Regions from separate parts of the Ectopseudomonas mendocina genome, predicted to be linked through region 3. Evidence: predicted binding sites of a transcription regulator. Region 3 holds the regulator's gene; each other region holds the start of a gene.

Region 1 (7,553 bases), 1.1 Mb from region 3:
ATTTCCTGGAAGGCGGTGGCCACCTGATCGACTTCGCGGTATTGCTGCTGCATGCCGGCGCTGGTCTGGCTGGCGATCGCCGCCGACTGGTCGGCGGTGCCACGGGCGTCGAGCACGCTGTTCTTCACGTCGGCGATGATCGGTTGCAGCTTGTCGAGGAAACGGTTGAACCAGCCGGCCAGCTCGCCCAGCTCATCCTGTCTGGCGTACTGCAGGCGGCGTGTCAGGTCGCCTTCACCGCTGGCGATGTCCTTGAGCATGGCGGCCACGCCGAGAATGGGGCGGGTCACGCCGCGTGCGGTCAGCCACATCAGCACCAAGCCAACGATGACTGCGACCAGGCCCAGCAACAGGGCGGTGAGGCTGTCGCTGGCGCGGCGTTCGTCCAGTTGCGCGCCGAGCACGTTGGCACGTTCCAGCAGTACTGCCTGAGGTACCTCCAACAGAACCGTCCAGGGTTTGGCTTCGGGAATCGGCTTGAAGGGGCTGAGCTCGCGCAGCATCTCGCCGTGATTGAGTTCCGCGTCGGCGCCACTCTGGATCAGGCCGCGCAGTTCGCTGGCATTATCGGGAAAGGCGCGCTCGACGGGCAGGCTGAGCAGGCTGCCATCGCGGCTATGCCCGGCGAGTAAAGCACTGGGGCTGAAGATGCTGATATGACCCTGGCCGTCATACAGCTCACGATTGGCCTCCTGGCTGATCTGCTGCAGGCTGGCCAGGCTGATGTCCACGCCCATGACGCCGATGATCTTGCCATCGAGTTCCAGGGGGAAGGCGATGCTGGTCATCAGCGTTTTCTGGCCGTTGACCTCGTCGTAATAGGGTTCCAGCACGCAAGGCTGGCGGGTTTCGCGAGGGCAGGTGTACCACGCGTTGTAAGCGATGCCGTTGTCGCCGGGGGTGGTGTCGCCGAGCAATTGTTCGCTCATCACCTCGGCCTCCAGTTGGCCGACTGTAGGCTGTGCCCAGTACAGGGCGAAACGGCCAGCCTCGTTACTGCCCAGCTCCGGCTGATCGGCGAAGAGTTCGTCCTTGCCATCCAGAGCATTGGCTTCGAACACCAGGTACAGGCCGAGCAGGGAAGTGTTGGCCTCCAGGCTGCTGCGCACCTGGCGATTCAGGTCTTCACGCAGGTCGAAGGCATCGAGAAAGCGCTTTTCCGCCTGTTCGCGCAGAAACAGGATCTGCCGCGAGAAACCCTTGCCGTACTGATAGGCATCCATGAAATAGCGCTGGATGCGGATCGCCTGCAATTCGCCGCGTGCCTTCAGGCGCAACTTGGCACTTTCCTCCAGCATGCTCGAGCTGGCAGCTCGAACCAGGCCGGCGCTGTGGCTGGACTGATACTGCGATGCGCCCACCAGCAGTGTGACGATGGCCAGCAGGCAAAGGCCGGCGAGCAGGGTGATCTTCAACTGGATCGAAAGGCGGCTGAACAGCATGGTGCGTTCCTTTCTATGGCGAGCTACAGAGGGTTATCGGTTGGCTGGCGGCTTTCTTGATCAGCGCCTGATGGAGGTCAATATTATGCACATTTTTGATTGAAATTCTGCACGATGTCGTTTTTGACATCCCACTCTGCATCCGGCAGAGTACGCGGCTTTTTGTGGCTGCTACCCGCTGGCAGTAGCCCTCGGCCGCTGTGTAGTGGCGCCGCAAACCTCTCCGGTAATTGTTTGCACCGGTTCGATAGCTCTGAAGGTGGAACGCTTTTATGAACGCAGTAATAGCCGCGGTCGGTATCATGCTGGTGCTCAGTTTGTGCCGCATTCACGTGGTGGTAGCGCTGATCATCGGCGCGCTGGCCGGTGGCCTGATCGGTGGTCTGGGCATGGACGGCTCGCTGGCTGCCTTCAACAAAGGCCTGGGAGCAGGTGCCACGGTGGCGCTGTCCTACGCGTTGCTCGGTGCCTTTGCCGTGGCCATCGCCAAGTCTGGCCTGGCCCATGCCTTGGCCGACAAGGCCCTGGCTCTGGTCGGTCGTCAGCAGAGCGGGGCCGGCGCCGATGGCGTCAAGTGGCTGCTGATCTGCCTGCTGCTGGCGGTTTCGGTGGCGTCGCAGAACGTCCTGCCGATCCACATCGCCTTCATCCCGTTGCTGGTACCGCCGCTGCTCTACGTGCTGACCAAACTGCAAATCGACCGGCGCCTGATCGCCTGCGTCATCACCTTCGGTCTGATCACGCCCTACATGTTTCTGCCGGTCGGCTTCGGCAACATCTTCCTCAACAACATCCTGTTGGCCAACGTGGCCAAGGGCGGCGTGGATGTCAGCGGTGTCAACGTCACCGAAGCCATGCTGATCCCGGCACTTGGCATGTTCTTCGGCCTGCTGGTCGCGGTGTTCTTCAGCTACCGCAAGAAGCGCGTCTATGACCTGGAGAAGATCGAGCAAGCCGAGCGCGTGACGGCTCAATACAACCCCAAGACGCTTATCGTCGCTGGGGTGGCCGTGGCGGTGGCCTTCGTCGTGCAATTGTGGCTGGACTCGATGATCGTCGGCGCGCTGCTGGGTTTCGTGATCTTCACCGTGTCGGGTGTGGTGCGTTGGAAAGAGGCCGATGACCTGTTCACCGAAGGCATGAAGATGATGGCCATGATTGGTTTCATCATGATTTCCGCCCAGGGTTTCGCCGAAGTGATGACCGCCACCGGTGAAGTGAAGAGCCTGGTGGACGCCTCCGCCGAGTGGATCGGCGACAGCCGTGGCCTGGGCGTGCTGATGATGCTCCTGGTCGGTCTGCTGGTGACCATGGGCATCGGCTCTTCGTTCTCCACCGTACCGATCATTGCCGCGATCTTCGTGCCGCTGTGCGTGCAACTGGGTTTCAGCCCGCTGGCCACGGTATGCATCGTCGGCACTGCCGGCGCCATTGGCGATGCCGGTTCGCCAGCCTCCGACTCCACCCTCGGCCCAACCTCAGGCCTGAACGTCGACGGCCAGCACAATCACATCTGGGACAGCGTGGTGCCTACCTTCCTGCACTACAACCTGCCGCTGCTGGCGTTCGGCTGGGCCGCCGCTATGATCCTGTAAAGGTGTGCCTGCGCCGGCTCTGTTTTGTGGCCCGCCATCCTTGGCGGCCACCCTCCGGGCCGTCGCGAGCGACGTCAAAAACTTCTTCCGGAAGTGTTTTGCGGCGCTTGTGGTCGTTTAATTCCTTCACGGGGCTGCCGATATACCGGTAGCCCCGTTTTGTTGCGGCTCTGCTTACAAGGACAACAAGAAATGCGCCTGACATTGAAAGCCAAAGTAATACTGCTTGCGCTGGTTCCCGTGATCCTCTTCGCGCTGGTGCTAAGCGGCACGGCGGCGAGGGTGCTGCAGAGCCTGGCCGCGGACGAGGTGGCCGAGACGCGTGAACGTCTGCTGCAGGAAAAACGCAGCGAGCTGGAGCACTACATCCAGATCGCCATGGGCTCGGTAAAGGGCCTCTATGATGGTGCGGCGCAAGGTGACATGGCCAGTCGTGAACAGGCCATCGCCATCCTCTCCAAGATCAAATACGGTGCCGACGGCTACTTCTTCGGCCACGACTCCAACGTGGTGCGCCTGTTCCGTGGCGATAGCCCGGTGGATGTCGGCAAGAGCCTTGTCGACCGACGCGACTCCAATGGCGTCTACATCAACCGTGAACTGGTCAACGTGGCGAAGAACAACACCTACTTCGTCAACTACTCCTCGCCGCTGCCGGGCAACGAGTCCGTGCAGGTACCCAAGCTCGCTTACAGCTACTACCTGCCGAAGTGGGACATGGCCCTCGGCACTGCGCTGAACCTTGACGGTGTCGAAGCGCGCATCAGCGAGGTGCAGGCCGAGATCGATCGACGCATTGGCACCATCATCACCAGCATCGTGGTAGTCGCAGCGATTCTACTGCTGGTGTTCGGTGTGATCGGTGTCTGGTTGGGCAACGCCTTCCTGCGCCCGCTGCAACAGATCAAAGCCAACCTCGACGATATCGCGGCCGGTGAGGGCGACCTGACCCGCCGTCTGCCGATCACCAGTCAGGACGAGCTGGGACAACTGGCTGGCTCGTTCAACCGCTTCGTCGAGAAGGTGCATGGCCTGGTACGGCAGATCGTCGAGATGACCGGGCAGCTCACCGAGCTGGTCAGCCAGGTTTCGGAGCAGGCGCAGCGTTCCGAACAGGCCATGGCGCAACAGCGCCATGAAACCGATCAGGTGGCCACGGCGATCAACGAAATGTCGGCTGCGGCGCATGAGGTAGCCAAGAGCGCGCAGAACGCCGCCGAGGCCGCGCAGCAGACCGACCGCGAGGGGCAGGCCGCGAAGAGTGTGGTCGATGGCAGCATCCAGCGCATTCACTCGCTGGTGGATGACATCCGCAGCAGCGGCGCGTCGCTCGACAGCCTGCAACAGGACGTGCAGTCCATCGTCAGCGTGCTCGATGTGATCCGTTCCATCGCCGAGCAAACCAACCTGCTGGCGCTCAACGCTGCCATCGAGGCGGCGCGTGCTGGCGAGGCCGGACGAGGTTTTGCCGTGGTCGCCGATGAAGTGCGTGCGCTGGCCAGCCGCACCCAGCAGAGCACTCAGGAAATCCAGGGCATGATCGACCGCCTGCAGCAGGGCACGCAGCAGTCGGTAACTTCGATGCGGCGTTCCAGTGATGCCGGCGAGCTGACCAGCGAGCAGGCCAACAAGGCGGGCGAGTCGCTGGATGCCATCGCCCAGCTTATCGCCACCATCAACGCGATGAACGCACAGATCGCCAGTGCTGCCGAGGAGCAGACGGCGGTGGCCGAGGAGATCAACCGCAGCGTGCATCAGATCGCCGTTGCCGTAGACAGTGTTGCCGACGAAACCGAGCGTGGTGCGCAGACTGCCCGCAGCCTGGCGGGCCTCGGTGATCGCCTCGGGGCGCTGGTGCGTCAGTTCCGCATCTGAGTCAGAGCGGGAAGCTCCAGCGACTGAAGGCGTCGCTCAGGAGTTCGATCCAGGCGCGGACTGCCGGCGACATGCCGCGCCTGTGGGTATAGGCAAGCTGGATGTGGCCTTGCGGCACCGTCCACTCCGGCAGCAGGGCGATCAGCCGGCCATCGGCCAATTCCTCGTGGCAATGCGTGGTGGGCAGCAGGGTGATACCTACACCTGCAAGTGCTGCCGACTTGCGCATGGGGAAGTCGTCGACGGCCAGGCGTGCCTCCAGGGCGATCTCACGAAGCTCCTGGGACGCGGCGTGACAAAAACGCAGGTGGATGCGCCGGTCAGCACCGATGGCGCCCAGGGCCGGCAACTGCTGCAGATCCTCAGGTTGTTCGAGGCGTAGCCCGGCGACCAGATCCGGCCGCGCCACCACATGGGCGCGGGCCGGCAGGAGACGGCGAGTGATCAGCCCCGGTTCCTCATCATCGACGTTACGCACGCGCAGAGCGACGTCGATGGCTTCGTTCAGCAGGTCGATGCGGCGAGTGGTCTGCACGACTTCCAACTGCACCTTGGGGTAGCGTGCGAGGAACTCGTTGATCAGGCCGGGCAGCAAGGCCACGCCAGGGGGCGTGGAGAAACGTACCCGACCGCGCGGCTCGCTGGTCAGGTTGGCCACGGTCTCTTCGGCCTGTTCGGCCTCCAGCAACATGGCCTGGCAATGGCGCAGGTAACGCTCGCCGATATCGGTCAGTGCCAGTTTGCGCGTCGAGCGTTGCAGCAGGCGTGCGCCGAGACGTTGCTCCAGCTCGGCGATACGCCGTGACAGGCGCGATTTGGGAATGCCCAGTGCGCGACCGGCTGCGGCGAAACCACCGGCTTCCACCACCTTGGCGAAATAGAAAAGGTCGTTGAGGTCATGCATCTCAGTGTCCTATCAGTGGGACGAACCATCACATTTTTGCCATCTTATCGGCTATTGGCTCCATGGGTAGCATCTGCCTCCTTCGCGTCGCCACGGCGCATGCCCCTCTGGAGAGCCTAATGAAACTGCTGCACCTCGATTCCAGCATCCTGGGTGATGCGTCCGCTTCCCGTCAGCTCAGCCGTGATGTGGTCAAGGCCTGGAGCGCTGCCGAGTCCGATGTTCAAGTGACTTACCGCGATCTGGCCAGTGATGCGCTGAGCCATCTGTCCGCCGCCAGCCTGGTGGCTGCAGGCACCCCGGCCGAACTGCGTGACGCCGCGCAGAAGCACGAGGCTGAACTGGCCGAGCGTACCGTGGAAGAATTTCTCGCTGCCGATGCCATTGTCATTGGTGCGCCGATGTACAACTTCGCCATTGCGAGTCAACTGAAGGCCTGGATCGACCGCATCGCCGTCGCCGGCAAAACCTTCAAATACACCGAGAATGGCCCGGTCGGGCTGGCAGGGGGCAAGACCGTGGTCATCGCTTCCAGTGCTGGCGGCATTCACGCGGGTCAGCCCTCCGGCCAAGCGCATGAAGACTATCTGGTGCGCATCCTGAACTTCGTCGGTATCGACGATATCGAGATCGTCCGCGCTGAAGGCCTGGCCTATGGTGAAGAGCCGCGTGCCGAGGCCATGAAAGGCGCGGCGCAGCGTATCAGCGAGCTGTTCGCCAAAGCCTGAGCTGGCGCCTGAAACGAAAAAGCCCGCGAAAGCGGGCTTTTTCTTGACGCATAGGTATCAGACGATGATGCCCTGGCTGCGCAGGTAGTCGTCGTAGGTACCGCTGAAGTCGGTCACGCCGTTGTCCGACAGTTCGATGATGCGTGTGGCCAGGGAGCCGACGAACTCGCGGTCATGGCTGACGAAGATCAGTGTGCCCGGGTAGTTCTCCAGCGCCAGGTTCAGCGCCTCGATCGACTCCATATCCAGGTGGTTGGTCGGTTCGTCCATCACCAGCACGTTGGGCTTCTGCAGGATCAGCTTGCCGAACAGCATGCGGCCTTGCTCACCACCGGAGATGACCTTGACCGACTTGAGGATCTCGTCGTTGGAGAACAACATGCGCCCGAGGGTACCGCGGATCACCTGCTCGCCAGTCGTCCACTGACCCATCCAGTCGAACAGGGTCACGTCATCTTCGAAATCGTGGGCGTGATCCTGCGCGTAGTAGCCCACCTCAGCGCTCTCAGTCCATTTCACCGAGCCGGCATCCGGGGCCAGTTCGCCGACCAGGGTACGCAGCAGGGTGGTCTTGCCGATACCGTTGGGGCCGATGATCGCTACGCGCTCGCCGGCTTCTACGGTGAAGCTGAAGTTCTTGAACAGCACCTTGTCGTCGAAGGCCTTGGACACCTTCTCGATGGTCACGGCCTGACGGTGCAGTTTCTTGGTCTGCTCGAAGCGGATGAATGGGCTGACGCGGCTCGACGGCTTGACCTCGGCCAGCTGAATCTTATCGATCTGCTTGGCGCGGCTGGTGGCCTGCTTGGCTTTCGAGGCGTTGGCCGAGAAGCGGCTGACGAAGCTCTGCAGCTCGGAAATCTGTGCCTTCTTCTTGGCGTTGTCGGCCAGCAATTGCTCGCGCGACTGGGTCGCGGCCGTCATGTACTCGTCGTAGTTGCCCGGGAACAGACGCAGCTCGCCGTAATCCAGATCCGCCATGTGGGTGCAGACCGAGTTCAGAAAGTGA
Region 2 (7,553 bases), 1.5 Mb from region 3:
GGCCAGCATCCAGGGCATGTTGTCTTCGTCGATCTGCTCGAACAGACGCAGGATCAGGCTATCGATGCCGGCGACTTCGAGCCGTGGGGTGGGTGCTTTCATGCCTGATCCAGCGTATCGAATGCCTGGCGGATACGTTTGACCGCGGCGACCGAGCTGGCGTTGTCGCCATGCACGCACAAGGTCTGAGCCCGCAGCAACAGGGCGCTGCCATCGCTGGCGACCAGGGTCTCGCCACGTGCCAGGGTCACGGCCTGGTCGACGATGATTTCGCTGTCGTGGTGCACCGCTGCGGGCAGTTTGCGGCTGACCAGAAAACCCTCGGCGTCGTAGGCGCGGTCGGCGAAGGCCTCGAACCACAGCGTCAGGCCGTACTCGTCGCCCAGCGTCTGGAACTGGCTGTTGTCGCGGGTGCACATCAGCATCAGCGGCAGGTGGCGGTTGTACTTGGCCACGGCGCTCATCACCGCACGCAGCGTGGCGGGCTTGCGCATCATGTCCTGATACAGCGCGCCGTGCGGTTTGACGTAGCTGACGTGGCTGTCCTGGCTACGGCAGATGCCTTCCAGTGCACCGATCTGATAGAGCATCAGGTCTTCGACTTCCTGCGGCGTGCAGTCCATCGAACGGCGACCGAAACCGACCAGATCCTGATACGCGGTGTGCGCGCCGATGCGCACGCCATGTTCGACCGCCAGGGCCACGGTCTTGCGCATGGTGCCGGGGTCGGAGGCATGGAAACCGCAGGCGATGTTGGCGCAATCGATGAAGGGCATGACCTCGGCGTCCATGCCCATGGTCCAGGCGCCGAAGCTTTCGCCGATGTCGCAATTCAGAAGCAGGCTATTCAAGGGAGCATCCTAATCGTGGCTTGCATGTGGAGGACGTCTAGTGGACAGCGCGCAGGCTGTTCTAATGGTTGTCGTTCATTTTTCAGAGTGCCGCCTGAGGCGTCCAACTAATAAAAACATCCGCCCGAGATAGGAAAAGCTGATGGTGGCGGGTATCGGATTTTCTGATCGGACGACCCCGTTTTTTCCCGTTGGACAGTGTCGCCTCAGCGCTCGACAGTGAGCCCCGTGAGACGCTCCTTGGCGCTGTTTTGGCGCACCCCCGGTTCCCGTACCGGGGGACTTTGCTTTCCGCTGTGCAGAAGTCGGGCCGATTCTGCACCAGACCACCTGTCCAGTGGGGAACCCCATGAAGACCGTACACTGCGTGTCGGCGCTCTGCGCTCTGCTTGTCGCTTTGCCCGTGGCCTTTCCCGTGCAGAGTAACGAACGCTGGTCGATGTCCGTCGAGCAACCTGCGGGCAACTTCATCAGCCGTGTCGCGGTGGACTTCGCCAGAAGCGTGCGGCAGGCCACCCAGGGCCATCTGGACATCCGCGTACATCCCAACTCTGCCCTGTATCGGCGCCTGGATGTGAAGCCAGCGGTGAGCCGTGGCGATATTCAACTCGGCGACCTGTTCATGTCGGCGCTGGGCAACGAAGACCCGATCTACGAACTGGACAGCCTGCCGTTTCTCGCCACCGATTACGAGCAGGCCCGCAAGCTCTGGGCGGTCAGCCGCAGCGCGATCGAACAGCGACTGCTGGCTGACGGTGTGCGTCTGGTCTACGCGGTACCATGGCCGGCACAGAGTCTGTTCAGTGATCGCCCTCTGCAGCATGTTGGCGATCTGCGTGACCTGCGTTTTCGCAGTTACAACCCGACCATTTCGCGCCTGGCGCACCTGCTGCACGCGCAGCCGACGACCATCAATACCGAGGACGTGGCGCAGGCCTTTCGTGATGGCAAGGTCGACGTCATGCTGACCTCCAGCGCCACGGGCATGGATCTGCGCGCCTGGGATTTCGTTTCCCACTTCTACGATGTCAGGGCGTTCATTCCCAAGAACATCGTCATCGTCAACGAACGGGCCTTCCAGCGTTTGCCCGAGGCGCACCGGCAGGCGCTGCTGCATGCCGGCGAGCGCGCCGAGCGGGCCGGCTGGGAGCTTTCCTGGGCGTTGACCGGGTATCAGACACGCATGCTGGCCCGGCGCGGCATTACCGTCGTTCAGGACATTCCGCCGGCGCTGCATCAGGGCCTGACCGAGGTCGGCCAGACTCTGACCAACGAGTGGTTGGCGCGCGCGGGCGAGGATCGCGCACGCATCATCGATGACTATCTCGAGGGCGGCGAACGCTAGAGTCGCAGCAAGCGGTGAGCAAGGCCCGGCCGATGGATATCGGTCGGGCCTTTTCGTTCAGACCAGGCGGAACTGGCTGGCGCTGCGGCCGAGGGCATCGACCTGAGAGGAGAGGCCTTCGGTGTGATGGCCGAGGTTATGCCGCAGATCCTTGCTCTGGCCGGTATGCAGGTTGATGGACTCCATCTTGTCGGCGATGTCCTCGGTGGTGGTGGACACTTCTTCGATCGCCACCACGACCTGATTCATTTCACCGTTGAGGCGCTCCATGGCCTGGGTGATGGAGTCGATGGCGTTGGCCACGTCGCCGGCATGGCGTTCGCTGTCTGCCGCGAGGCCGAGGCCGTTGCTCATCAACTGATGCATGTGCCGGGTCTGCTGCTGGAACTCGCCGACGATGGCGCTGATGTCGGTGGTGGCGGCGACGGTTTTCTGTGCCAGCGAACGCACCTCGTCGGCGACCACCGAGAAGCCACGCCCGGCTTCACCGGCCCGCGCAGCTTCGATGGCGGCGTTGAGCGCGAGCAGGTTGGTCTGGTCGGCCAGGCTGTTGATCACATCGACGATACCGCTCACGCGAGCGCTGCTTTGCCCCAGTGCGTCGACCTGAGCGTGCGTGTCCTGAATCAACTGGGCCAGGCGGCTCATGCTTTCGACACTGGCGGCGATCACCTGGCCGCCGTTGCGGGCAGCATCGTAGGCGCTGCTGGTTGCCGTGCCGACCTCGGCGGTGCGTTGCGCCATGTCGTTGAGCGTGGCGCTGATCTGTTGCGAGGCGGAGGCGGCCTGTTCGGTCTGCATCTCCACCTGCATGCTGTTGTCGCCCAGTTGGCGCATGGCATCACCGAGATGACCATGCAGGCGGCCCAGTTCGCCATTGGCCTTCACCACCTGGGAAACGATGCCACCGATGCCCTGGATCATGCGATTGGCGGCAGCGGCCAACTGGTTGAATTCATCCTTGGGATTGTTGCCCACCGGCAGCTTGCCGGTCAGGTCGCCCGAGGCCACCTGGCTGAGCAGTTGAGTGGCATTGTGCAGACGTGCCACCAGTACGCGCGAGGCCTGCAGCAGGGTGATGGTGAGCAGGCCGGCGACGATGACGAAGCTCAGGCCCATGATCCACTGCGCAGAGCTGCGTGCCTGTTGCGCGTCCATTTCGGTTCGTGCCAGCAAGCCGCCTTCGAGGTTGCGGCTTTGTGCATCGACACTCTCCTGTAACTGCCGGGCAAGTTCGGCGATCTGCCGATTGGCCGCGTTGATGCGTTCGATGCTCTGCTGCGCCTGGTTGAAGGCTGCCGAGAATTTCTGCGCATTCTGCCCGATGGGGGTTTCCTGCCAGTCCAGGTCGGTGATCTTGGTCTGCAGTTCGCCGATGGCGGCCTGGGCGGTTTGGGCGAAGGCGTCATCGAAGGTCGACAGGTAGTCGCGCTGCGCGCTCAGGGCCTCGCTGATGGCGGGCTGGATCAGGCTGATGGTGATGGATTCGAGCTCGCGTGCGCTGTCAGCCAGGACTTTGCGCTGGCCCTCGAAGGGGGTCAGGCCCAGGCCTTGATTGAGGGTCAGCCAGGTGCGTTGTTCGGCCACTTCTCGCTGCAATACCGTCTCGATCTGTTGGGCATCTTCAATCAGGCTGGCGTCATTCAACTGCTTGGCCTGCTCCACGAGTTGTCTGACGAGCGCCTCCAGTTCGGTCAGATGCGCGGTGTAGCTGGCCACGTCGTTGGGGCTCAGTTGCTGTCGCTGCGCGCTTGTACGCCACCACTGGTTCATCAGCTCCGTGGTCGCGCTGGCATAGGCGCCGGCACTGCTGCGCGCCTGCAGCGCATCGCCCAGGCGCTGGTTAGCCCAGAATGAAGCGGCCGCCATCAGCGTCAGACTGATCAAGGTCAGTGCGACGAGCAAACGGAATTTTTGTTGCCAGGACAGTAAAAAGCTCACGATAACGCCTCGCCATCTTCTTCAGGATGATTCTCGGGAATCGGCAAGTTGTCATACAACTTGAAGAAAAGTCTATGGCCGGACTGCCTCCCGAGAAATGAAAAACGGGGCCTAAGAAGGCCCCGTCAGTGCGTCGCTATCACCAGAGTGGCAGTGTGTAGCTGAGAATCAGGCGGTTCTCGTCGAGATCGTTGCCGAAGTTGGAGCGAACTGTGGCGTTACGCCATTTCAGCCCGAGGTTCTTAAGCGGGCCGTTCTGTACCACGTAGGTGATGTCCATGTTGCGTTCCCATTCCTTGCCTTCGCTGCTGCGACCGGCGACCTCGACGTTGTTGCCGGAGATGTAGCGGGTCATGAAGGTCAGGCCGGGGATACCGAGGCTGGCGAAGTTGTAGTCGTAGCGCACCTGCCAGGAACGTTCCTCGGTGTTGGCGAAGTCGTTGATCTGCACGAAGTTGACCAGGAACGGATCGCTGCTGGCGATGTACGGGAACGGGTCGTCACCACTCATGCGCTGGTAGCCGGCACCGAAGGCGTGGCCACCCAGGCTGTAGGTGAACATGGCACCGAAGGCCTTGTTGTCGAGGTCGCGGAAGTTGCCGTCCTTGCGGCTCTGCGAATAGCGCAGGTCGCTCTTGAACGATTGGCCATCGCCCAGCGGCAGTACGTGCACCAGGGTGCCGTAGTACTGTTGGTAGACATCCTCGAGGGTGCCGTAGTGCAGGCCGGCGGTGAGCTGCGGGGTGATCTTGTATTCGCCGCCGCCGAACACGAAGGAGTCGCTGTTGCCGCCGATGCGGTTGCCGGTCATCTCGGTGTAGTCGGTGGAGCTGTTGGCCTTGATGCGGTTGATCTTGCCGCCCTGCAGGGTCAGGTTGTCGATTTCCTGAACGTTCAGCAGTGCACCCTGGAAGGTCTGCGGCAGCAGGCGTGAATCGTTGGCCGAGACGATCGGGCTGCGGAAATGCAGGGCGCCGGCTTTCAGCGTGCTGTTGGAGACCTTCACCTTGGCGGTCAGGCCGAGTTTGGAATATTCGTCCTGCGAACCGCCGGAACGATCCGCCGGGAGCAGGCCGCTACCGGCGGTGCCATCGCCGGAGTCGAGCTTCAGACCGAGCATCCCCAATGCATCGATACCGAAGCCGACGGTACCGTCGGTGTAGCCCGATTCCATACGCAGCAGAAAGCCCTGCGCCCATTCCTCTGCCTTGTCACGGGCGCCGCTCTGGCGGAAATCGCGGTTGAAATAGAAGTTGCGCATCTCGATGCTGGCTTTGCTGTCAGCGATGAAGTCGGCATGCGCGAGGGTTGGCAGGCCGCTGCCGAGCAGCAGGGCGGATGCCAATGGGTAATGGGGTTTCATGGTGCAGTGTCTCCTGTTGGGAGCGCGCAGCCGACGTGGGCGGGCTGCTTGGCAGAGCGCGTTTGGAATGATGTTGTTGTGGTCTGCGCAGAGCGCGGCGCCATTCTTCAAAGCGTTTCAAGATGGCGTCCAACGAGAAAAAACAGGGGCGGGCGATAAGAAAATTCATCAGCCGAATAGAATTTGCCTGGCATGCAACCTGCTACGCCCGACGCCGGGAAACGCAGTTGGCGAGGCCCGTTCTTTCAGCATTTCGAAGAGGCGTCGTGGCATGAACCTGAGATTTCTCGAGACCTTCGTCTGGGTGGCGCGGCTGAAGAGCTTCCGCCTCACCGCGGAGAAGCTTTTCAGCACCCAGGCTTCCATTTCCAGCCGTATCGCTGCGCTCGAGGACGAGCTGGGCACGCGTCTGTTCCTGCGTGATTCCAAGGGCGTTTCCCTCACTCCGGAAGGGCAGAAGGTGCTCGAGTATGCCGAGCGCATGATCGACACCATGCACGCCATGAAGCAATCGATCAGTGATACCGGCAGCATTCAGGGGAGGATTCGCGTGGGGGCGATGGATACCGTCATTCACACCTGGCTGAGTCCGTTCGTAACACGGGTGATGGAGCGCTACCCGGGGGTGGAGATCGAATTGACCGCCGACACCGCGCGCAACCTCAACGAGCAGTTGCTCAAGGGTTATCTGGACATCGTGTTTCAAACCGACATGGTCAACGGCGACAGCGTGCGCAATCTCGAACTGGCCAGTTTTCCGGTGCGCTGGATCGTGCCCACCGGTTCGCTCTACCACCGCTCCTATGCCTCGATGGACGAGCTGGCGCGCGAACGCATCATCACCTTCTCGAAGAACTCACGACCGCATCAGGACATTCTCAACCTGCTGCACATCGGCAACGTCAGTGCGCCGCGCATCAGTTGCGTGAATTCGATTGCGGCCATGACGCGGCTGATCCGCGATGGTTTCGGAGTCGGCGCCTTGCCGCCGGCACTGGTGCGCGACGAACTCAAGCAAGGGCTGCTGACCATTCTCGACGACGTACCCGAACCACCGTCGCTGCCAGTGGTAGCCACCTGGCGCACCGGTGTTGGCCTGGAGCTGAGCGAGGACATCATCTCCCTGGCCTGTGAAGCCCTGGGTGCCTATGTAGAAGAGATGGGGCAGGGAATGATGACCTGCATGGCGCCTCAGTCCGAGCAGAAACTCGCCTGATTTTCCTGCTGTTACCCGCCTTGATGATCGCCCGTTTATGGTGCGCGGAGGCTGCTTTTGCCTCGTTTCGTCTCATAACGATTTTTGATCATGCGCCCCCGGTTTTTCTAGTTGGACAGGGTTGGACGATCTGCCGAGACTCGGTTTCGTCAACACCTTGGCGCCTCGACCAGCGCCCATAACAACGATCAGGAGCATTGCATGAAAAGTACCGCATCAGGTTTTGCACTTTCCGCTCTGGCCGCGTGCCTCATCGGCTTTTCCAGTGTGAGTGCGCAGGCCGCCGAGCGCTGGAACATGAGTGCCGAACAGCCCGACGGCAACTCCATCACCAAGGTTGCCAAGGCCTTCGCCAAGGACGTTACCGACGCCACCAATGGCGAACTACAGATCCGTGTGCACAGCAACTCCGCTCTGTTCAAACGTCCAGAGGTGAAGCGTGCCGTGCAGACCGGGCAGGTTCAGCTCGGCGACGTACTGATGTCGGTTCTGGGCAACGAGGATGCGATTTTCGAAATCGACAGCGTACCGTTCCTCGCGCGCAACTATGACGATGCCAAGAAGCTCTGGGAGGTCAGTCGTCCGGCTGTCGAAGCGCGCCTGGAGAAGCAGGGCGTCAAGTTGCTCTATGCCATGCCCTGGTCGCCACAGAGCATCTTCACCAAGACCCCGATCAATACCATGGCCGATTTCAAGGGCATGAAGTTCCGCGCCTACAACCCGGCCACCTCGCGCATGACCGAGCTGATGGGCGCCGTGCCTACCGTGATCCAGACCGGTGAAGTGCCTCAGGCCTTCAGCACCGGCATGATCAGCGGCATGCTGACCTCGCCGACC
Region 3 (7,553 bases):
CCACTGTGGGCCAGAACTGAGGTAAAGGGTCATGCAGGTCAAACGCTTCTTCGCCGCCGATATGCGAACCGCCATGAAACTGGTGCGTGACGAGCTGGGTGCCGATGCTGCGATCATCGGCAACCGCCGCGTGGCCGGTGGTGTCGAGCTGACTGCCGCGCTGGACTATCAGGTGACGCCGGCTCCGGTGCGCCCGAACCCGGCGCTGGAGGCCGAGCTGCGCAAGACCCAGGCGCGCATCGCCAGTGCCCAGGCCGAGCTCGCCACCCGTGCCGAGCAGGACGCCGGCAAGGATCGTCAGCTGTTCGCCAACGAATCTCTGCTGGCCCCCGAGCTGCCGGCCACTCCGGTCAAGCCGCAGCGCCCGGTCGAGGCCGCAGTGCCTGCTACGCCGGCTGTCGACCCCCGAGCGCTGGATGCCATGCGTTTCGAGCTGCACGGCCTGCGTGAGCTGATCGAAGTGCAACTGGGCTCCATTGCCTGGGGCCAACTGCAAAATCGTCGTCCGCAACAAGCCAATCTGTGGCGTCGCCTGCAGCGCATGGGCCTGTCTGCCGAGCTGTCGCAGGCGCTGCTGAGCAAGGTGGCAGGCGTGGCCGAGCCGCGTCAGGCCTGGCGCATGCTGCTGGCGCACCTGGCCCACGCGATCAGAACGCCGAAGGTAGAACCGCTGGAGGAGGGCGGGGTGATTGCCTTGGTCGGCCCGGCTGGCATGGGCAAGACCACCACCCTAGCCAAGCTGGCCGCGCGTTACGTGCTTAAGTACGGCGCGCAGCAGGTCGCTCTGGTGAGCATGGACAGTTACCGTATTGGCGCGCAGGAGCAACTCAAGACCCTGGGGCGTATCCTGGGGGTATCGGTGACTCAGGTCGATCCTGGTCAGTCGTTGCTGCAGGCGCTGACTCCGCTGGCGAAAAAGCGTGTGGTGCTCGTCGATACTGCGGGCCTGCCGGGTAACGATCCCGCACTGCGTCTGCAACTGGAAAGCCTGGCTTCGGCGCGTATCAATGCGAAAAATTATCTGGTTCTGGCTGCAACAAGTCAGAGCCAAGTGCTCAAGGCGGCCTACCATAGTTACAAGCGTTGTGGACTGGCAGGCTGCATACTGACGAAACTGGACGAGGCGGCGAGCCTGGGCGAGGTTTTAGGTCTGGCTATAGGCCAGCATCTGCCGGTAGCCTATGTCACGGACGGGCCGCGTATTCCGGACGATCTGCAGGTGCCGCGCAGTCATCAACTGGTCAGTCGCGCGGTAGGTTTGCAGGCCGCCGAGGAGCCGAGCGAAGATGCCATGGCGCAGATGTTCGCCGGGCTATACCACAGTCCGGCACGTGCCGGCTGAAGCGACGAGAACAGTGCATCCTCCCGCGTGGTTGGCGGGAGTGAACGGCCAAATGGCCAAGTCGAAGTTAGACAAGGTGTAGAAATAACATGGGTATGCATCCCGTACAGGTGATTGCGGTGACTGGCGGCAAGGGTGGCGTCGGCAAGACCAACGTGTCGGTCAATCTGTCCATGGCCCTGGCCGATCTCGGCCGTCGGGTGATGCTGATGGACGCTGACCTTGGCCTGGCCAACGTCGACGTTCTGTTGGGCCTGACGCCCAAGCGCACCCTGGCCGATGTGATCGCAGGTGAATGCGATCTGCGTGACGTGCTGCTGCAGGGGCCGGGCGGCATCCGTATCGTGCCGGCGGCGTCCGGTACGCAGAGCATGGTCAGTCTTACGCCGATGCAGCACGCCGGCCTGATCCAGGCATTCAGCGATATCAGCGAAAACCTGGACGTACTGGTGATCGATACTGCGGCCGGTATTGGCGATGCGGTGGTCAGCTTCGTTCGCGCGGCGCAGGAAATTCTCGTAGTGGTGTGCGATGAGCCGACCTCGATCACCGACGCCTACGCGCTGATCAAATTGCTCAATCGTGACCACGGTATCAGCCGCTTCCGCGTGTTGGCCAACATGGCCCACAGCCCGCAGGAAGGGCGCAATCTCTTTGCTAAGCTGACCAAGGTGACGGATCGTTTCCTCGATGTCGCCCTGCAGTATGTCGGTGCCGTGCCCTACGATGAGTGTGTGCGTAAAGCCGTGCAGAAGCAGCGTGCCGTCTATGAAGCCTTCCCACGATCCAAGTGCGCCCTGGCGTTCAAGGCGATAGCTCAGAAGGTCGACACCTGGCCGTTGCCGGCCAATCCCCGTGGCCATCTGGAATTTTTCGTCGAGCGTCTGGTGCATCAACCGACTGCAGACTCGGCCGTATGACAGCAGCCTCTGGACTTCGTATGTACAACAAGGCTCAGGCGCAGGATTCCCAGCATCAGCTGATCGAACGCTATGCGCCGCTGGTCAAGCGGATTGCCTATCACTTATTGGCCCGTCTGCCGGCCAGCGTGCAGGTCGATGACCTGATCCAGGCCGGCATGATCGGCCTGCTCGAAGCCTCGCGCAAATACGACTCCAGCAAGGGTGCCAGCTTCGAAACCTTCGCCGGTATCCGTATTCGTGGTGCCATGCTCGATGAGGTGCGCAAGGGGGATTGGGCGCCGCGTTCGGTACACCGCAACAGCCGTATGGTCAGCGATGCGATTCGTGTTGTTGAAGCCAGAACGGGGCGTGACGCTAAAGATCACGAAGTTGCGGCCGAACTCCAATTGAGTCTGGAGGATTACTACGGCATTCTTGGCGACACTTTGGGCAGCCGCCTGTTCAGCTTCGACGACCTGTTGCAGGACGGCGAGCATGGCGGGTTGCACGAAGACGCCGGGCACACCCACCTCGAACCTTCGCGGGACCTCGAAGACGAACGCTTCCAGGCGGCTTTGGCCGATGCCATCGCTGGTTTGCCGGAGCGTGAACGTCTCGTGCTGGCGCTGTATTACGACGAAGAACTGAACTTGAAAGAAATCGGCGAAGTGCTGGGGGTTAGCGAGTCACGCGTCAGCCAGTTGCATAGCCAGTGCGCAGCGCGTCTGCGTTCGCGGCTAAGTGAATGGCGCGCTGGCTGAACAGCGTATTCGCAGGCTTAAACGGCCTGTTAACGGTTTCATGATTAAAGGACGTGGTTGCGAGCGCAATACGTTTGGGACTGTACGGAGGTCGACTTGGACAAGAACATGAAAATCCTCATCGTTGACGATTTCTCGACGATGCGACGGATCATCAAGAACCTCTTGCGGGATTTGGGTTTCACCAACACCGCAGAAGCCGACGATGGCACCTCGGCGCTGCCGATGCTGCAAAGCGGCAGCTTCGACTTTCTGGTGACCGACTGGAACATGCCCGGTATGACCGGCATCGACCTGCTACGTGCCGTGCGCGCCGACGAACGTCTGAAGCACCTGCCGGTGTTGATGGTGACGGCCGAAGCCAAGCGCGATCAGATCATCGAGGCGGCCCAAGCCGGTGTGAACGGCTATGTGGTCAAACCCTTCACTGCCCAGGTGCTGAAGGAAAAGATCGAGAAGATCTTCGAGCGGGTCAACGGCTGATGTCGGCCGCGAGGGTGCTATGGAACACGATGACTCCACGCTGGGTGACCTTGAGTCGACCCTGAAAAGCAACGCCCGCGATCTGGTCGATAGCCTCGAACAAGGCAACTTCGGCGCCGCGGTACAACTGATTAATGAGCTCAACAAGGTTCGTGATCGTGGCCTGTATCACGAGGTCGGCAAGCTGACCCGTGAGCTGCACAATGCCATTGTCAATTTCCAGCTTGATCCGCGTATGCCGCATGCCCAGGAGCTGTCGCAGATCGCCGATGCCACCGAACGCCTGAATTATGTGGTCACCATGACCGAGAAGGCTGCCAACCGCACCATGGATCTGGTGGAGCAGAGCGCGCCGCTGGTCAATGACCTGAGCGATGAGGCGCAGAGTCTGAGCGTTGAGTGGGGCCGTTTCATGCGTCGTGAAATGGGCGCCGATGGCTTTCGTGAGTTGGCCAAGCGTATCGAACTGTTCCTCGCTCGCAGCGAGCGTGATGGCAACAAGCTCTCCAGCCATCTCAACGACATTTTGCTGGCGCAGGACTACCAGGATCTGACTGGCCAAGTGATCAAACGTGTCACCCAACTGGTGACCGAGGTGGAAAGCAACCTGCTCAAGCTGATGTTGATGGCCAGTCAGGTCGACCGTTTTGCCGGTATTCAGCACGATCACGAAGTGCTGCGCGCCGAACAGGAAAAATTAAAAGAGCCATCGCGGGGTGAAGGTCCGCAGATTCATGCCGATAAGCGTGATGACGTTGCCTCCAGCCAGGACGATGTCGACGACCTGCTGTCCAGCCTAGGGTTCTAAGGAGCACACAATATGAGCTTCGGCGCCGATGAAGAGATCCTCCAGGATTTCCTGGTAGAGGCCGGCGAGATTCTCGAACAGTTGTCCGAACAATTAGTCGAGCTGGAAAGCCGACCGGACGACATGAACCTGCTCAACGCCATCTTTCGCGGTTTCCATACCGTCAAGGGCGGAGCGGGCTTCCTCCAGCTCAATGAGTTGGTGGAGTGCTGCCATATCGCCGAAAACGTCTTCGACATCCTGCGCAAGGGTGAGCGTCGCGTCGATTCGGAATTGATGGATGTGGTGCTCGAGGCTCTTGATGCTGTCAATGGCATGTTCGGCGAGGTGCGTGAGCGCCGCGAGCCGACACCTGCCTCTCCTGAGCTGCTGGCTGCATTGGCGCGCCTGGCTGAGCCGGCGGGTGCCGATTCGGCTCCTGCTCCAGCTCCTGCACGTGAGCCTGAGCCTGTAGCAGCGCCCGAGCCGGTTGCTGTGGCTGCCGCTCCTGGCGATATCACCGACAGTGAGTTCGAGCAACTGCTCGATGCCCTGGGCGATGCGCCGGCAAGCGAAAACGTCGCGGCTGGTGATGAAATTACCGACGACGAGTTCGAGTCTCTGCTCGATCAGTTGCATGGCAAGGGGCAGTTCACCGGCACGGTCGAGGCTTCGGCTGACGTTGCCGTCGCGGCTGTACCGGCCGCAGCTCCGACTGGGGACGATATTACCGACGACGAATTCGAGGCTCTGCTCGATCAGTTGCACGGCAAGGGCCAGTTTTCCGCTGCACCTGAAGTGGCCGCTCCAGTCGCCGCGACTGCCGAAGCTGCTGCGCCGGTCAGTGACGATATTACCGATGACGAGTTCGAATCCCTGCTCGATCAGCTGCATGGCAAAGGCAAATTCGTTCCTCCGAGCGAGCCGGCGCCGGCACCTGCTGCGGTAGCCAAGCCTGCTGCAGCCAAGGTCGCTCCGCCCAAGCCCGCCGCCAAGGCCGAGCCTGCCGCTGCGCGTACCCCGGCTGCTCCAGCACCGGCCGTGGACAAAGCGGCAGCGCCTGCGAGCGAGGCGGAGACCACCGTGCGCGTCGATACCGCGCGCCTCGACGAGATCATGAATATGGTCGGCGAGTTGGTGCTGGTGCGTAACCGCCTGGTACGCCTGGGGCTCAACAGCGGCGACGAGGCCATGTCCAAGGCCGTGTCGAACCTCGACGTGGTGACTGCGGATCTGCAGACGTCGGTGATGAAGACCCGTATGCAGCCGATCAAGAAGGTCTTCGGTCGCTTCCCTCGCCTCGTGCGCGATTTGGCGCGCAGCCTGAAGAAGGAAATCAACCTCGAGCTGGTGGGTGAAGAAACCGATCTCGACAAGAACCTGGTCGAGGCGCTCGCCGACCCACTGGTGCACTTGGTACGTAATGCCGTCGACCACGGTGTGGAAACCCCGGAAGAGCGCGAGAAGGCTGGCAAGGCTCGCGCGGGCCGTGTGGTGCTGTCCGCCGAGCAGGAGGGCGATCACATCCTGCTGTCGATCACCGACGATGGCAAAGGCATGGATGCCGACGTGCTGCGCGCCAAGGCCGTCGAAAAAGGCCTGCTGGACAAGGACGCGGCCGACCGTCTGAACGAATTCGAGTGCTACAACCTGATCTTCGCTCCGGGCTTCTCGACCAAGACCGAGATTTCCGATGTGTCCGGCCGTGGCGTTGGCATGGATGTGGTGAAAACCAAGATTTCTCAGCTCAACGGCACGGTCAACGTGTTCTCGCAGAAGGGCCAGGGCTCGAAAATCATCATCAAGGTGCCATTGACCCTGGCGATCATGCCGACGCTGATGGTGATGCTGGAGAATCAGGCCTTTGCTTTCCCGCTGGTCAACGTCAACGAAATCTTCCACCTCGACCTGTCGCGTACCAACGTGGTCGATGGCCAGGAAGTGGTGATCGTGCGTGACAAGGCGCTGCCACTGTTCTATCTCAAGCGCTGGCTGGTGCCGCAGGCTTTCCACGAAGGACAGCGCGAGGGGCATGTGGTGATCCTTACCGTCGGCAGCCAACGCATCGGCTTTGTCGTCGATCAATTGGTCGGTCAGGAAGAAGTGGTAATCAAGCCACTGGGCAAGATGCTTCAGGGCACGCCCGGGATGTCCGGCGCCACGATCACTGGTGATGGACGCATCGCGTTGATTCTCGACGTACCGAGCATGCTCAAGCGCTATGCTCGGCGTTTCTGATGGTTGCGGCGCAGGCGAGGCCTGCGCTGGCTAGGAGTGTGTATGGCAGTTAAGGTTCTGGTGGTGGACGACTCCGGTTTTTTCCGCCGGCGCGTTTCGGAAATTCTGTCTGCTGACCCCAGTATTCAGGTCGTGGGCACAGCCACCAATGGGCGGGAAGCCATCGATCAGGCGTTGGCGCTCAAGCCCGACGTGATTACCATGGATTACGAGATGCCGATGATGGACGGCATCACTGCGGTACGAAACATCATGCAGCGCTGCCCGACGCCAGTATTGATGTTTTCCTCGCTGACTCATGAAGGCGCTCGTGTCACCCTCGATGCGCTGGATGCCGGGGCAGTGGACTTCCTGCCGAAGAATTTCGAGGACATCTCGCGCAATCCCGAGAAGGTCAAGCAGATGCTGTGCGAGAAGGTGCATACCATCGCGCGCAGCAATCGCCGTTTCAGCTCGGCCGCAGTAGCGCCGACTGCGGCCAGTCCGGCAGCGGCGCCGACTAGTCGTCCTGCTGTTGCTCCAGTACGTCCGGCCACGCCCGCCGTCACGCCGCGTACTGCACCGACTCCAAGCACTTCCAGTGCCGCGCCGAGTTCGGCTGCGCCCAAGCGCAAGTCTTACAAACTGGTGGCCATTGGTACCTCCACCGGCGGCCCGGTGGCACTGCAACGTGTACTGACGCAATTGCCGGCCAATTTCCCGGCACCGCTGGTGTTGATCCAGCATATGCCGGCAGCTTTCACCAAGGCCTTTGCCGAGCGCCTGGACAAGCTCTGCCGCATCCAGGTCAAGGAAGCCGAGGATGGCGATGTACTACGCCCTGGCCTGGCGCTGCTGGCTCCTGGCGGCAAGCAGATGATGGTCGATGCCCGTGGCGTGGTGAAGATTCTGCCGGGCGACGAGCGCCTCAACTACAAGCCTTGCGTGGATATCACCTTCGGTTCGGCGGCCAAGTCCTATGGCGACAAGGTACTGGCCGTGGTACTGACCGGCATGGGTGCCGATGGCCGTGAAGGTGCGCGTCTGCTCAAGCAGGGTGG
Region 4 (7,553 bases), 2.6 Mb from region 3:
CGCGATCTGCTGGTTCTGATCGACGATCATGCCCACCGCGCCAAGGATGTTCTCCAGGGCCAGCTGCACCTTGGCCGACTCGCTCACCGTGCCGTCAGCCATCTGGTGACTGGCGTTCATCGCCTTGACCGCCGCACCAACGCCGCCCTGCAGCTTGACGATCATCGTCTCGATTTCTTCGGTGGACTGCTGCGTGCGCTTGGCCAGGTTACGCACCTCGTCGGCCACCACGGCAAACCCCCGGCCCTGCTCACCCGCACGCGCCGCCTCGATGGCAGCATTGAGTGCCAGCAGGTTGGTCTGCTCGGCGATGCCCTTGATCACGTCCAGCACCTGGCTGATGGCCGCACTGTCACTGGCCAGTTGGTTGATCACCGCCACCGATTGATCGATCTCGCCGGCCAGACGCTGAATCGCACCGACCTGCGCCTCGACCAGCGCACGTCCCGTGACCGTCTCCTGATTCACGCTCTGCGCACTGCCCACCGCCGCGGCAGCACTGCGCGCCACCTCCTGCGCGGTGGCAGCCATCTGGTTCATCGCCGTCGCTACCTGCTCGATCTGCGCACGCTGGCTGGCAACTGCCTGGTTACTCTCACCGGAGACCAGCTCGACACGATCCGCCTGGCCACCCACTTCACCCACCGTGTGCCCAACGCGCTCGATCAGGTCGTGGATACGCACCACGGTCTGGTTGAACACTTGCCCCAGCTCACCCAGCTCGTCGCGGCTCTGTGCCTGGAAGTTGGCCGTCATGTCGCCGGCCGCCACCTTGTCCATCACCTGGCCGAGGTTCTTCAGGGTCGAGCGGGTGGACACGTAGAAACCGCTGTAGAGGTAGACGATCAGCAGGAACACCACCACCAGCGCCACCACCAGCAACACCATCTGAGCGCGGTTCTCGACCAGGCGCTCGCTCAACTGGCTGTCGAGGAATGCCAGCAGGCCATCGTTGAAGGCGTAGGTCTTGGCCATTTCCTGGCTGACCTGGTCGTAGAACTGCGTCCACGGCGTATCCAGGCTGTCGGCGATGATCACCTGATCCTCGAACAACACGGCGCTGTCCTTGAGTGTCTGGCGGCTGGCCTCGGCCAGGCTGCCCAGGCCATTTTGCGCGGCGACGTTGCCAGCCAGCGCATCCTGCAGGTTCAGGCCATATTCGGCGTGGAGTTTTTCCAGCAGCAGCAATAGCTCATCGAACTTGGTGCTGGCCGAGGAATTGAGAAAACCCTGGCCCAGGGAATAAGCGCCAATGGCGCGGCCCTGGCTCAGGGTCTCGGTAATCTGCGGGGTGACATTGGTGATCAGCTCGGTGATCTGCCGCACCTGACGCTGCGGATCCTGGCTAAGACCCGCCTGGCTGGCCACCAGCTTGATGAACACCTGGGAAGAGCCAAGCAGCTTCTCGACGATCACCGCCTTGCTCTGCAATGAGGTCTCGGATTCGGCGTTCTTCAATTCGGCCAGCAGTTCATCGCGTTTGGCGATGAACTCGGCACTCTGCTCGGCATCGTAGGTGACCGGGTCGAGGCCTTGCAAACCGGAGGTCAGCGACGCCTGCAACTGGTCGATGCGCCCCTCCAGATCCCCCGCCTGACCGGACTGACCAATCATCGAGTTGATCTGTACGAGATCGTTGAGGCTCTCCAGATCGCGGCGTAACTGCAGGCTACTGCCGAGCAGTTCGAGGCTTTCCAGAGCGGTTTGGGTTCCAACGAACTGGCGATAGGAATCACGCACCAGGTAGAAGTTGGTCACCAGCATGGGCAGGAAGAATAGAACGCTGATCAGGCTGAACTTCATGCCGAAGCTGAGGCGGTTCATCAGCGCGATGGCCGGATACAACACGGTCTTCACTAGACGTCTCCAGTTGCCATTATTGTTATTAGTGTCGCTAGAACGGCCGCAAAGCCTCTCACGGGCTGACAACGGCGTCCTGCGCAGCCCGACCTGTGGCATGCGGATAGGCGCAGCGAATACAGGCAGATAAATGTAACGAAAACCACCAAACAGGGTCGGCTACGGCCTCCTTATACCCCTTATCGACAGCCTTCTCTGTAACTTAAGGTTAAGCGCGCGGCGCTCCTCGCCCCTTTACCGGGACAAACGTGGCTCGCGAACGGGATTGCAGAAAAACGTAGGGCGGGTGCAACCCGCCAATTTGCGTAATGGCGGGTTGCACCCGCCCTACAGAGAGCGCGATAGGGCATACCGGGTGGCAATCCGTTCGCGAAGCAGTACGCCGTTAGATGTGTTGTGGACTGTTCGCTGGCGCTCCTGAGTCCCCCCTACGCGCTGGCGCTACGAGCGGTCAGCGTCCCGATCCGCCCTACGGGAGCGTAAACAGGTTTCTAGACCAGCAGCACCCACAGCGCATAACCGGCGTACCACACCACGGCAGCACGAATCAGCAACTGCCACAGCTGATCCAGCGTCTCGACGCCCTCTTCGCCCATGACCGGAGCCGGCATTTCCCCGGCAGCTCGTCCCGCCTTGGCCACCAGTTGCATCGCCGAGATATCCCAACTGAGCAACTCATGCAGCAAGGCGCGGCTGACGGCGACGAAATTGCCGACCAGAGCGAAGCTGGAGGCGAGCACGCGCGCGGGCAACCAGTCGAAGGCATGACGCAGTTGCACGGCACGCTCGCGCAGTGCCGGCTGCTCGGCATGCTCTGCGCTGAGCGCCAGCAGGCGATAAGCCAGGGCAGCCATCGGGCCGAGCAGGAGGTACCAGAAGATCACCGCAAAGAAACTCTGGTAGGCCTGCCATAGCAAGTGCCCCTGAACCTGCGGCAACAGCGCCACACCCTCCTCGGGCTGGAGTCCCAGATCACGCTCTGCCACGTGGTAGGCAGCCTGAGCGTCGCCACGACGCCAGGCATCGCGAAATGGGCCCAATGCTGCCAACACATCGCCTCGCCCCAGGCTGTAGATCAGCACCAGCAGGTGTACAGGCAGCGCGAGCCAGCCGTAGGCCAGCGGTTCGAGAATCAACAATACGAGTCCCAATGCCAGCACAGGCATCAGCACCAGCGCCGCCAGGCACAGCCAGGGCGCCTGCTGCAGGCTGCCTTGTTGCACACGCTGCAACAGGCCGAGCCAGAAACCGTCCTGCTGGATACGTAGGCGTCCGGCCGAGAACTTCTCGACCCAGAGCACCAACAGAATCACCAGAAAACTCATCGCTACCTCTCCTTCAATTCTGCATGCAGACGCGACCAGTCGAACGCAGGCCCGGGGTCGGTCTTGCGGCCCGGCGCGATATCGCTGTGGCCACGGATACGCTGCGCCGACAACGCAGGATAAGCGTCCAGTAACTGCCGAGTGAGCTCGGCCAGCCGGGCGTACTGTTCATCGGTATAGGGCTGATCGTCCGTGCCTTCCAGTTCCACGCCGAGAGAAAAATCGTTGCAGTTGTCACGCCCATCGAAGCAGGACACACCGGCATGCCAGGCACGATCGAGACAGGAGACGAACTGAGTCAGCGCGCCATCACGCTCGATGAAGAAATGCGCAGAGACCTGTAGGGAGGCAATTTCGGCAAAGAAGGGATGCTCGTGCAACGGCAGACGGTTCTGGAAGAAGGCCTGCACCTTGCCAGTACCGAACTGTCCTGGCGGAAGACTGATGTTATGCACCACCAACAACGAAATTTCGCCATCGGGACGGGCATTGAAGTTCGGCGAAGGACAGTGGCTGACGCCCTGAAACCAACCAGAGGAAGGGTCAAGCTGCATGGAATGCTCCTGAACGAGCCACCACTCTAGAGCAGTGGGCTACAACGGCCAAGAGCGAGGCCGCAACAGGATGTGCAGCAGCGAGAAATACCCCCTTGAGGGACGCTAAGGCAAAGCAACTGAGTGGAGAATATTCCTGCCGGCTCAACAGCTTCTCGCAGAGTGCGCCATGCGCACCGCGAAGCCGCATATAAACGCAGCGCGTGCTGAAGAATCAGGCGTTCTTCAGCTTGCGCAGATTACCGATCACCGACTCCAGCGCCCGATCGAACAACAGCGCATCATCGAGCAAACGGATGGAGTTACGACGAAACTCCACGGCCAGCGCATTGCGAGTCTTCTCCAGCACCTTCATGCCGGTGCGATTGACGAACACGAACTTGCCAGTGGGCTTGATGATCGCTGCCAGCTTGCAACGCAGCTTGTGCTCTTCATCTTCCTGAAACTCGACCCAACTGCCCACTCGCAGGCTGTCTACCTGCAGCAGCGCTTCGTCATCATCCGGTGCAGCTACATCCGGCTCTTGCGGGCGAGTCTGGCCCGGAGCCAGCAGGATGATTTCTTCGACTACCTCGACCATCGTCGGCGCGTCATCGATTTCCTCGGCAACCGGCAGTTCCAGTAGCGGAAGTTCGATACCCGACTCGTTCACATCCGTCTGCACGCCCCCATCGGCTTCGACAAACGCCGAATCAGGCTCGGGTGCGGCACGTTTGAAACGCTGGAAGGCCTGCACATGCAGCGCTTCCAATTGGCTGAAGAATTCACTGGTGGAGAACGGGTCGAACGCCGCGCTGGTCATGCCTTCACGTAGCGCCTTGAGCAGCCCGGGTACCAGTTCCAGCAAGCGCAAGCGCGCTTCGGGATCTTCATGCGGAGCGACGCTCCACACCAGATCATCCATGGTCTGCAGTGCAGCATGCCACTCGTCCGACTCGACCCCATGCTTGAGGCAAGTCAGCATCAGCACCTTACTCCAGGCCTCCTGCAGCAGACGCACCACCACTTCCGGCAGGGTCTTGCCCAACAGACGCTCGTTCAATGCCTGCTCGACCTGACGGCGAGCCAGCTCGGCCTTGGCACTGCCCTCCTCGGCGTCACGGGTACGCTGTTCCAGCAACTCGCTACGACGGCGCTCATCCCCGGTAAAGGCCATGAACTCGGCCAACAACTCGGAGAAGATCGCTGGATCGTCGACGAAATCATTCAACAGGCGCTGAACTACCTGCTCGATCTTCTGGTACAGGCTGTCGCGCTGTGCGTCGTCCTGATCGACCCAGCCCAGTGCAGCGGAGGCGATCTCGTTGAGCAAACGGCGAGCCGGGTGGCTGCCGCGACTGAAGAAGGTCTTGTCCAGCACCGCGACCTTGAGCATGGGAATCTGCAAGCGGCCGATCAGCGCCTTGAGCGAATCGGGCAAAGTGCGGTCATCGAGAATGAACTCGAAGAGCATCGACACCAGGTTGATCACGTCCTCGTCAACTTCACCGACCACACGCGCCTTGCCACTCTTGGCGCTGGCACGTGCGAGCAACTGTTCGAGCTGCTCACGCAGATCGAAATCCTCGATGCTGACCTGCGCCGGTGCACGCTGCTGCATGTGCGACAGCAGGCGCATCAGATCATTGCTGGTGATCGGCAGCGCATCAGCCACCTGCGCACGGCGCGACATCGCCGTACCGCGTACTTGCGAGAGGAGATCCTGCAGAGCGCCGAATACTTCCTGCACGCCCTGATCCGCGCCCTCCAGCAGCGGAATGCCCTCCTCGGCAGAGATTTGAGCATGCGAAGACGTCGCAGAACGCTGTTGACGGCGAGGCGGGGCAGACTTCAGCTCAGGCAATACACCAGCACTGACCAGCGCTTGGTTGGCCTCTGCATACAGGTTGTCGCAACCGCCCAGAACGTATTTCTCGAACAGCTTGAGGATGATCAGCTTGACCTTGATCTCCACCCCCAGACTGCTGCATGCGTCGAGGAAGTACTCGCTGAGCAGGGTCGGGCCAAGCGGGTTGCTCTTGTCATCGAGCTTCTTGCTGATCACCGCATTGAGGCGAGTGGTGAGGTGGCCTAGCGCTATCGCGTCGCGGCTCATCACCTTGGCGACCATGGCATCCAGCGCCACGGTTTCTTCCAGCTCGTCGTTCTGCACCAGGCTCAGGCTATCGAACGACACCGCATCCAGCGCTGGCTGCGGTTTGCCGATTTCATATTGATTGAGATTGGAGAAGGCCTCGAACACCTTCTGCAGGAAACCGCGCTCGATGCTCTTGCGCTTCAGGCGCAGGTCGCGCATCGCCTCGAAAAAGGCATTCTGCTCGGCATTGCTGGTCGCCCGATCCGCCATCTCGAAGAGGGTATCGTCGGCATTGTCGAACAGACTCTGCAGACTCTGCTTGAGCTGTTGCGCAGCTTTGTCACGCACCTGGATCAGCGCCACGGGCAGTCTTCCTACCGGCGAAGTTGGCGATTGCTCTGTGGCGGCCTTGTTCAGGTGCACCACATTCGCGTCGGTCTTCATTCTAGTCTCCCGCAGACTGCCCGAACTCGGGCCTCCTGGTCTGCACAGCGTCAACCGAGCGTCGTCCGTAACGTCAAAGGCCTGGCGTCAATAATGAAAAAAGTAAAGGCATTATAGGGAGGCTGCGCGCCATACCAAGCCAATTTTTCCTACAGACATGATCCAGATCACAGATAGCCACACGCCATCTCCAGGCGGTAGCCAATACACCACCGCCGCACCTCTACAGCCTAACGCTGACAGCCTGGTAACGCTGCGCCGGCTGTCAGTGCATAGGGTACGTATTCTTCATTAAGAGCTGCGGTCACTTATAAAAGTGCCTGGTCAATTTTGCAGAACGACGCAAGACCTAACGACGCGATGGAGCATTGCCCTGCAACCACCTGCCTCTATAATCGCCGCTCGTCTACACCGGAGCCGACCATGCCCAACCTGACCCTCGCCGATCTCAGCAGCGAAATCGAAGCCAATGTCCGCCGCGCCCTGGCCGAAGACATCGGCAGCGGCGACATCACCGCCCAGCTGATCCCGGCCGAGCGCCTGGCCAGCGCCCGCGTGATCACCCGCGAAGACGCTGTGATTTGCGGCACGGCCTGGGTGGACGCAGTATTTCGTCAGCTCGACCCACGCGTAGCGGTGCATTGGCAGGTGCAGGACGGCGACCGAGTTCACGCCGACCAAACCCTGTTCACCCTCGAAGGCCCGGCTCGCGCCCTGCTCAGCGGCGAACGCAGCGCACTGAACTTCCTGCAGACGCTTTCTGCCGTTGCCACCCGCTGCCGCCAGTATGCCGACCTGGTCGAAGGCACTCAGGTAAAGCTGCTGGACACCCGCAAGACCCTGCCCGGCCTGCGCCTGGCGCAGAAATATGCCGTGACCTGCGGCGGCTGCCATAACCACCGTATCGGCCTGTTCGACGCCTTCCTTATAAAGGAAAACCATATCGCCGCTTGCGGCGGCATCGAACAGGCAGTTTCCGCCGCCCACCAGATCGCGCCCGGCAAACCGGTGGAAGTCGAAGTAGAGAGCCTGGAAGAACTGCGCGAAGCGCTGGAAGCCGGCGCCGATATCGTCATGCTCGACGAGCTGTCACTGGAAGATATGCGTGAAGCCGTGAAACTTACCGCCGGCCGCGCCAAGCTCGAAGCGTCGGGCGGGATTAACGACAGCACATTGCGCACGGTCGCTGAGACAGGCGTGGATTACATCTCGCTGGGGACGCTGACCAAGGATGTGAATGCAGTGGATTTGTCGATGCGGTTGGCGCTGTGATCCATCCAACCTGTAGAGGCG

What was found. Region 3 encodes FliA, which starts transcription of late flagellar genes. Its sites were predicted from a motif close to CTAAAGTTTNNNNNNNNNNNGCCGNTAA; they were not measured.
Region 1: C7A17_RS25870 (methyl-accepting chemotaxis protein) is a predicted target of FliA. The motif match lies at 3,154-3,181, and genes of this name have one in related genera.
Region 2: C7A17_RS00845 (methyl-accepting chemotaxis protein) is a predicted target of FliA. The motif match lies at 4,175-4,202, and genes of this name have one in related genera.
Region 4: C7A17_RS06150 (methyl-accepting chemotaxis protein) is a predicted target of FliA. The motif match lies at 2,040-2,067, and genes of this name have one in related genera.

Annotation. Positions count from the first base shown of each region.
Region 1 is NZ_CP027657.1:5,569,331-5,576,883, reverse strand. It holds gene C7A17_RS25880 (methyl-accepting chemotaxis protein) at 1-1,442, opposite strand, end outside; gene C7A17_RS25875 (Na+/H+ antiporter family protein) at 1,715-3,037, shown strand; gene C7A17_RS25870 (methyl-accepting chemotaxis protein) at 3,230-4,912, shown strand; gene C7A17_RS25865 (LysR substrate-binding domain-containing protein) at 4,914-5,816, opposite strand; gene C7A17_RS25860 (FMN-dependent NADH-azoreductase) at 5,936-6,544, shown strand; gene C7A17_RS25855 (ABC-F family ATPase) at 6,602-7,553, opposite strand, start outside.
Region 2 is NZ_CP027657.1:158,000-165,552, reverse strand. It holds gene C7A17_RS00860 (5-oxoprolinase subunit B family protein) at 1-102, opposite strand, end outside; gene C7A17_RS00855 (5-oxoprolinase subunit PxpA) at 99-851, opposite strand; gene C7A17_RS00850 (TRAP transporter substrate-binding protein) at 1,201-2,196, shown strand; gene C7A17_RS00845 (methyl-accepting chemotaxis protein) at 2,254-4,137, opposite strand; gene C7A17_RS00840 (OprD family porin) at 4,277-5,500, opposite strand; gene C7A17_RS00835 (LysR family transcriptional regulator) at 5,772-6,716, shown strand; gene C7A17_RS00830 (TRAP transporter substrate-binding protein) at 6,918-7,553, shown strand, end outside.
Region 3 is NZ_CP027657.1:4,465,907-4,473,459, forward strand. It holds gene flhA (flagellar biosynthesis protein FlhA) at 1-20, shown strand, start outside; gene flhF (flagellar biosynthesis protein FlhF) at 32-1,342, shown strand; gene fleN (flagellar synthesis regulator FleN) at 1,432-2,262, shown strand; gene fliA (RNA polymerase sigma factor FliA) at 2,259-3,005, shown strand; gene C7A17_RS20645 (chemotaxis response regulator CheY) at 3,114-3,488, shown strand; gene C7A17_RS20650 (protein phosphatase CheZ) at 3,508-4,296, shown strand; gene C7A17_RS20655 (chemotaxis protein CheA) at 4,309-6,513, shown strand; gene C7A17_RS20660 (protein-glutamate methylesterase/protein-glutamine glutaminase) at 6,556-7,553, shown strand, end outside.
Region 4 is NZ_CP027657.1:1,315,863-1,323,415, forward strand. It holds gene C7A17_RS06150 (methyl-accepting chemotaxis protein) at 1-1,857, opposite strand, end outside; gene ampE (regulatory signaling modulator protein AmpE) at 2,352-3,185, opposite strand; gene ampD (1,6-anhydro-N-acetylmuramyl-L-alanine amidase AmpD) at 3,188-3,739, opposite strand; gene C7A17_RS06165 (DUF1631 domain-containing protein) at 3,954-6,260, opposite strand; gene nadC (carboxylating nicotinate-nucleotide diphosphorylase) at 6,684-7,532, shown strand.